Regions from separate parts of the Arthrobacter sp. JB02-1C genome, predicted to be linked through region 3. Evidence: riboswitches for the same ligand, from Rfam matches in the RefSeq annotation. Region 3 holds a riboswitch; each other region holds the start of a gene.
The links. A riboswitch is a leader RNA that binds a small molecule or an ion and turns the genes downstream of it on or off. The one in region 3 is predicted to bind S-adenosylmethionine.
Positions count from the first base shown of each region.

Region 1 (2,253 bases), 310 kb from region 3:
CCGATTTTCACGGTTCCAACCTCGGTCCACGAGTTGCCCGCGATCTCGCCCTTGACGAACCGTTCCAGCCACACCGCGCGCTGCGCGCCGGTGGAGACCAGACGGTCTTCAACGAAGGCGAAGTGCCCGCGGAGGGCCTGCGGGATGTTGGAGTCAGCGGCCGCGAGCTCGCTGAGCAGCCGGAAGAGCTGCGGCAGGGAGGCGCCCAAACCGCCGTCGGACACCGGAACGCGGAGGGCGCCGAAGCCTGCCGCGGTGAGCTCCTTGATTTCCGCGAACGGCAGCGTGTGGTCCTGTTCCCGGGCGCTGGCGCCTTCGGCGATGCGGGCAAAGATGGGGCGGAACCGGCCGGCGAGGGTCTGGTAGTCGGCTTCGGGCACAGCGGTAATTACTGATGACATGGCATGGCCTTTCGTCTGTGGTGTGAGCTTGGAGTTGGTGGGGTGATGGTTACGCGGTGGCGGGTTCGACGGCGGCGGGTGCCGTTGCGGCATCCGCAGGAGTCCGCGCAGCGGCGGACCTGGCCAGCGCCAGGGCCCCGGCGAACGCAGCGGCGACGACGACGGCGGCCAGCACCGCCGCGGACCAGCCGGCCGGCCACGCGCCGGAGAGTCCCAGCAGGGCCGGCGTCGTCGTCGTGAGCTGTCCGGTCAGCAGGGCCGCCCAGCCGGTGAACGCCGAGAGCGAGGACCGTCCGCCGGCCAGGACCAGGAAGAACAGGAACCAGAGGACCGCCCAGCTGAGCCACAGCACGGCCAGGAACGGGTCTGCCGCGACGTTGGTCGCGGCGTAGAAGACGGCGAGCACGGCCACCAGGGCGCAGAACCAGCCGATGCCGGCCGAGCCCAGGCCGAGCACGGCGTTCAGTCCGACGTAGAGGTACGTGAGGCCGAAGAGCACGATGCCGGCGGCTCCGAGCAGCAAGGCGCCGTTACCGCCGGCCGCGACCGCGAGGAGCACGGCCAGCACGAGCTGGAACAGGCCGATGAGGATGTTGAACGCGCCGCTGTCACGGGCCGGGATGCGGCCCAAGAGGGCCAGGCCGTTGATCAGGAGGGCAGCGCCGGAAAGGATCAGGCAGATATATGACATGGAAAATTCCGTCCACGAGGACGCCCCGCCGACAGCGGGACTCGATGCTTGCCGCGGCGCTTATGCGCACGGCCGGATCTTCACCTGGGGCACCCCGCCACGAAGAGGGTTGCCGTCCAACAAGCCAGGGCTTAATGCTGGAACTCTTGATCTGTACCTAGGACACTAGGGGCCGCGGAAGGCCCCCGACAAGTAAGTTGCGTCACATGAAGCGCCCGACGATTGAAGCTACTGTCGGACCATGACGTCGGATGATTCAGTGCGGGAGGCAAAGGCAAAACTGCGCGCCGAGGTCCGGCGCGGCCGCCGGACCCGGGTGGCGGCGGAGCAGGGGCGGGCGGAACAGGGGCCGGCGGCGGCTGGCCTGACGGAGCAGCTGGTTGCCCTGGTTCGGCAGCGCGCCCCGGCCTTGGTGGGCTGCTATCTCTCGGGCGGCGATGAGCCCAACACCCGGCCGTTCCTGGCGTGGGCCGCCGCGAACGGCGTGGACGTTCTGGTTCCGCTGAGCAGGCCGGACGGGTTGCTGGACTGGGTGGCTGCGACCGGGGGACGCGAGCAGCCTGGGCTGTTCGGCATCTCGGAGATGGTCGGCGAGGTGGTGCCCGCCAGCGTGGTCCAGCGCATCGAGCTGCTGCTTGTTCCTGCCGCGGCGGTGGACCGTGCGGGAATGCGGATGGGATGGGGCCGCGGGTACTTTGACCGGGCCCTGGCATCCCTGGCGAAGCCTCCTGCGGTGTTCGCCGTCATTTATGATGAGGAGTTCCTGGATGTGGTGCCGCGGGAGAGCCACGACCGGCCGGTCGACGGGGTGGTCACGCCCGGCGGCACCACAGTATTTTGACCGGCAACGGCGCGCCCCCGGTCAGAGGGCGTCGGTGGGGGCTGCCCGGTGGTCGATGTCGGCCGTCAGCTTGTCGATCCGGTCCAGGGCGGCGTTGAGGTGCGTCACCGTCGCCCACAGGTCCGGGTGGTCGTGGCGGACCTGTTCGAGGCTGGCGCCGGCCGAGTTCAGCGCTGACAGGTCGTAGCTGACGTTGGTGCGCGCTCCGGTGAGGGCTGCCCTGAGGGCTCCAAAAGCGACAACCACATCGGCGATCAGCGCAGGGTTGCCGTGCGCTGCCAGCCATTCCAGGTCCGCGATGGCATCGATGGCCCGCTCGC
Region 1 is NZ_CM173235.1:2,046,099-2,048,351, forward strand. It holds gene AC3ANP_RS09805 (acyl-CoA dehydrogenase family protein) at 1-401, opposite strand, end outside; gene AC3ANP_RS09810 (AmiS/UreI family transporter) at 451-1,092, opposite strand; SAM riboswitch class IV at 1,132-1,244, opposite strand; gene AC3ANP_RS09815 (5-formyltetrahydrofolate cyclo-ligase) at 1,334-1,933, shown strand; gene AC3ANP_RS09820 (cyclodeaminase/cyclohydrolase family protein) at 1,955-2,253, opposite strand, start outside.
Region 1: another riboswitch for S-adenosylmethionine. It lies ahead of AC3ANP_RS09810 (AmiS/UreI family transporter); the one in region 3 lies ahead of AC3ANP_RS11075 (bifunctional o-acetylhomoserine/o-acetylserine sulfhydrylase).

Region 2 (2,253 bases), 1.6 Mb from region 3:
CTTCCGGCAGGTACTTCACGACGACTTTGTCCAGGTAGGCGGCTCCCGGGTTGGCGGCGCCTTCCGGGGCCCAGGCGTAGTCGGAGCGCTTTGCCAGGACGATTTCCTCATCGGCCTTCTCCGACTCGAAGGTGAAGGGACCCGATCCCGAGATCTTCGCGATGGCCGACTGGCCGGCGTTATCGAGCGTGAGGGTTTTCGGCGAAACGAGTCCGGCGGTGACGGAGGAAGTGGCGCGCAGGAAGTTGGCATCGGGGGAGGACAGCGTTACTTCCACCTGGTCCTCGCCGATGACCCGTGAGGACTGGTACGTGGAGAAGTCCACGTTGGGCTGGATCTTGGCGCTCTCGATGCCTTTCCCCAGCGCCTCGAAGTTGGCCTGGACCGCTTTGGCGTCCAGCGGCGTTCCGTCGCTGAAGCTCACTCCCGGGCGGATCGTGAAGGTGAACTTGGTCTGGTCCTCGCTCGCGGTGAACTTGCTGGCGATCCAGGGGACCAGCGCCCCCTTCTTGGCATCGAAATAGGTCAGCCGGTCCAGCACGCTGTTCAGGACGTTGGCCTTTTCGTAGAAGCGCGCCGCCTGGGTCTGGAAGTTGTTGATGGGCGTGACTTCGGCGAACACGAACGTTCCGCCCTGCACCGGCGTTCCATCCTGGGTTTGCGGTGCCGGGGCACCGGCTGTGTTGGCGCCGCAGGCGCTCAGGGCCAGGGCCGCGGCGCCCATCAGCGTGAGCAAACGCAGCGGGCGGCGTTTTGCTTTCGCGTTCGCAGCGGCGGTGCGTGATTCGTTGGTATCCATCGTGGATCCTCTCGGTCATGACCAAGGAACTCCAGAATCACGGGTCCAGCCGGCCGCCGCAGGGCGCCGGTTTGGAACGCGGGATCTTGGCAATCTCCATCGGTCCTGGCATTAGCACCGTGCCCGAAAGGGTGGTTGCTACGGCGTCATCGAGCCAGGTCTCTCAGCCGATCTGGATGGTTGTTTATTCGCCCAGGGGGGCTTTTTTCGTTCCCGCAACCCTTGTGGGTCGAGGTAACCCCTACTTTGCCGCAGAATCTTCGATTGACCAATCATTACGACACGTTCTGCAATAAACGCTCCTAGCGCGCCACATAACCGCCCACCCGGCGTCATGAACTTGGCCGGGCGGCGAGGCGCTGGACAGTGTCGTTGCGAGCGCACGGACGAAAACGGACGGCCACCCCGTTGCCGGGGTGGCCGTCCGTTTCAGCGCGCTGTTGGTCTTAGTGCTGCGCTTCTGCGGCAGCTTTCTCGGCAGCCTTCTCCGCGTCCTTCTCGGCGCGCAGAGCCTCCGTCTCGTGCTGTTCCTCGGCTTTTTCCTGGTGGATGACTGCTGCGAAAAGCTTCTCCATCTCCTTGGCCACCCCGGCCGCTGAGGCCGGGTTCTGACCGGTCACCAGCCGGTCGTCAACCACGACCTTTTCCTCAAAGACACCGGCGGAGACGTGGGTGGCGCCCTGTTCCTCAAGCCGGTCTGCCAAAAAGAACGGAATGACCTTGTCCTTCCCTGCGGCAACCTCCTCGTCGTTGGTGAAGGCAGCCACCTTCCGGCCCTCGACGAGGCGAAACCCGTTGGCCAGTTCCACGTTCAGCAGGCCGGCCGGGCCGTGGCAGACCGCGCCCACCAGGCCACCGGCGTTGTAGACGCTGGCAACGAGGTTCTGCAAGCCTTCGCTATCCGGGAAGTCCCACATGGTGCCGTGGCCTCCCACGAGGAAGACGGCGTCGTACTGGTCGGGATCCACGACGTCGACGCGGGCGGTGTTGTAGAGGCCGGCCCGCGTGGCCTCGTCCTCCGTGAAGGCGACCTGGATGGGATCTTCTTTGTCCACCTCGTCGCGCGGTGGTTGGCCACCCTGGATGGATGAGAAGTCGACGAAATGCCCGGCATCCTTGAAGACTTTCCAGGGATGTGCAGCCTCGGCCACGTTGTAGCCGGTCTTCTCGCCCGTATCGCCGATCTCGGAAACGCTAGTCAGTACCATGAGGATTTTCTTCATGAAGTGCTCCTTCCGTCTAACGCCCACCCTACGCCCAGCCCGATTCAGACCGCGTCCTGTTCCGCTACATCCGGGCGAGCCGGGCCCGGACCGCCATGAAGATGCCGTAGCAGATCAGGCCGGCGCCAACGGCGGCGAGCATGTACACGCCCAGCGGCTGCTCCCGCAAGGCCCGCAGGCCGCCGTCGAGCCCCGTGGACTGCGACGGGTCCGCCTTCAGTGTGGCGATGA
Region 2 is NZ_CM173235.1:765,494-767,746, reverse strand. It holds gene AC3ANP_RS03670 (ABC transporter substrate-binding protein) at 1-799, opposite strand, end outside; SAM riboswitch class I at 893-982, opposite strand; gene AC3ANP_RS03665 (type 1 glutamine amidotransferase domain-containing protein) at 1,246-2,022, opposite strand; gene AC3ANP_RS03660 (DUF1206 domain-containing protein) at 2,087-2,253, opposite strand, start outside.
Region 2: another riboswitch for S-adenosylmethionine. It lies ahead of AC3ANP_RS03670 (ABC transporter substrate-binding protein); the one in region 3 lies ahead of AC3ANP_RS11075 (bifunctional o-acetylhomoserine/o-acetylserine sulfhydrylase).

Region 3 (2,253 bases):
CGGACATGATACCGGGCGTCCCGCGGGGGGCCAGCCAGTTGACCGCCACGTCTTCCAGCGGCTTTTCCACCGGCATGCCAAGCCACTCGGTGACCCGCTCCGCCGAACCCGCGATAGTGAGCTCAGACATTTTGACGCTGCTCTGATACGCGTTGGACGGATGCAACGCGGGGTCGCCCTCCCATTTGAGCATGTAGGGGACCTGCGGATCGGCGATCAGGCCGAGGATGCCGATCTGCTTCCAGACCAGCTCGCGGCCGTCCGGGAACTTGCGGTTGCCGTTGACGGCGGCGCGTCCCAGGCGCTTCTCGAACGGGGCCAGGTCGTCGACCTCGACGCACCACCCCATCCAGCCGCCGCCGGCAGCCGAGCGGGCCCGCACGGCCTGGCCGAACGGCGCCTTGTCTGAGGCGGGGTGGTCCAGGACCTCCACGACCTCCAGGTACTTGTGCCCGGCCAGCGGAATAATCATGTTGCGGGTCCCGAACCGGGGGTGTACTCCGCCCTTGACGGCTTCGACACCGAGGGCGGTCGCAATACGTTCGGTGGTGGCAGCCAAGCCATCTTGTTCACAGGCGTAAGAGACGTGATCCATGCGCATGCCATCATCTTGGCACTTTGTGATAGAGCTCTCAGCTTAGGCCGCCCTAACCGTCATGGGATGTCGTTTGAGAGGGCCCGGCCTGACGCAACCACCGCCCGCCACCGGCATTTCCGGCCCGTACTTCATCTTTGTCACAAAGCTATCCGCGCCCGCCGGCCCTACCTAGACTGGGGCCAGGTCATGAGTGCCAGCATCGAGCCCCGGCTTGCTGGCCGGCAACCCTCCTTACGCGGTGGGGTGCCCCGGGTGAAGACCTGGCCGCCCGGCGCCCGCCGGGTGGCAAGCGCGGCGCCAGCGCCGTCCGGCCTTCGGGCCCGGGGCGGGCTGTGCCCAGTAACAGGGAGCTATTGCCATGTCCAATGCCTGGTCCTTCGAAACCCGCCAGATCCACGCCGGCCAGGAGCCGGACCCCGCTACCGGGGCGCGTGCACTGCCGATTTACCAGACGACGTCGTTTGTCTTCCCCAGCGCCGAGAGCGCTGCGGACCGTTTCGCCCTCGCCGAACTCGGCCCCATTTACACCCGGATCGGCAACCCCACCCAGGACGCGGTGGAGCAGCGGATCGCCAGCCTGGAAGGAGGGGTCGGCGCCCTGCTGCTCAGCTCGGGGCAGGCCGCGGGGACGCTCGCCATCCTTAACCTTGCCGAGGCCGGGGACCACGTGGTGGCCAGCCCCAGCCTGTACGGCGGCACGTACAACCTGCTGGCGCACACGCTGAAGAAGCTCGGCATCTCGGTGACGTTCGTCGCGGACCCGGACAACCTGGATCAGTGGCGGGCGGCCGTGCAGCCGAACACCAAGCTGTTCTTCGGCGAGGTGGTGTCCAATCCGCGCCAGGACGTACTGGACCTTGAGGGGGTCGCGGAGGTCGCCCACAGCGCCGGAGTCCCGCTGATTGTGGACAACACCCTCTCCACGCCGTACCTGATCCGGCCGATCGAGTGGGGCGCGGACATTGTGGTGCATTCGGCCACCAAGTACCTGGGCGGCCACGGCACCGCGATCGGCGGCGTGATCGTGGACTCCGGCAACTTCGACTTCGGCAAGGACCCCGAGCGGTTCCCCGGGTTCAACACCCCGGACCCCACCTACAACGGACTGGTTTATGCCCGGGACCTCGGAGCGGACGGCGCGCTGGGCGCGAACCTGTCCTTCATCCTCAAGGCGCGGGTCCAGCTGCTGCGCGACCTCGGGTCCGCGGTCTCACCGTTCAACGCCTTCCTGATCGCCCAGGGCATCGAGACGTTGAGCCTGCGGGTGGAGCGGCACGTCGAGAACGCCGGCAAGGTGGCGGCCTGGCTGGAGGCGCGTGACGACGTCGAATCGGTTGCCTACGCCGGGCTGCCCTCCAGCCCCTGGTATGAACGCGGCCGCAAGTACGGCCCGAAGGGTACCGGTGCCGTGGTCGCCTTCACCATCGCCGGGGGAGCAGAGGCGGGCAAACGCTTCGTCGACGCCCTTGAGCTGCACTCCCACGTGGCGAACATCGGCGATGTGCGCTCCCTGGTGATCCACCCGGCATCGACCACGCACAGCCAGCTGTCGCCCGAACAGCAGGCGGTCGCGGGGGTCCAGCCGGGCCTGGTCCGGCTCTCCGTGGGACTCGAGCACATCGATGACATCCTCGCCGACCTCGACGCGGGATTCC
Region 3 is NZ_CM173235.1:2,351,304-2,353,556, forward strand. It holds gene AC3ANP_RS11070 (VOC family protein) at 1-601, opposite strand, end outside; SAM riboswitch class IV at 781-896, shown strand; gene AC3ANP_RS11075 (bifunctional o-acetylhomoserine/o-acetylserine sulfhydrylase) at 957-2,253, shown strand, end outside.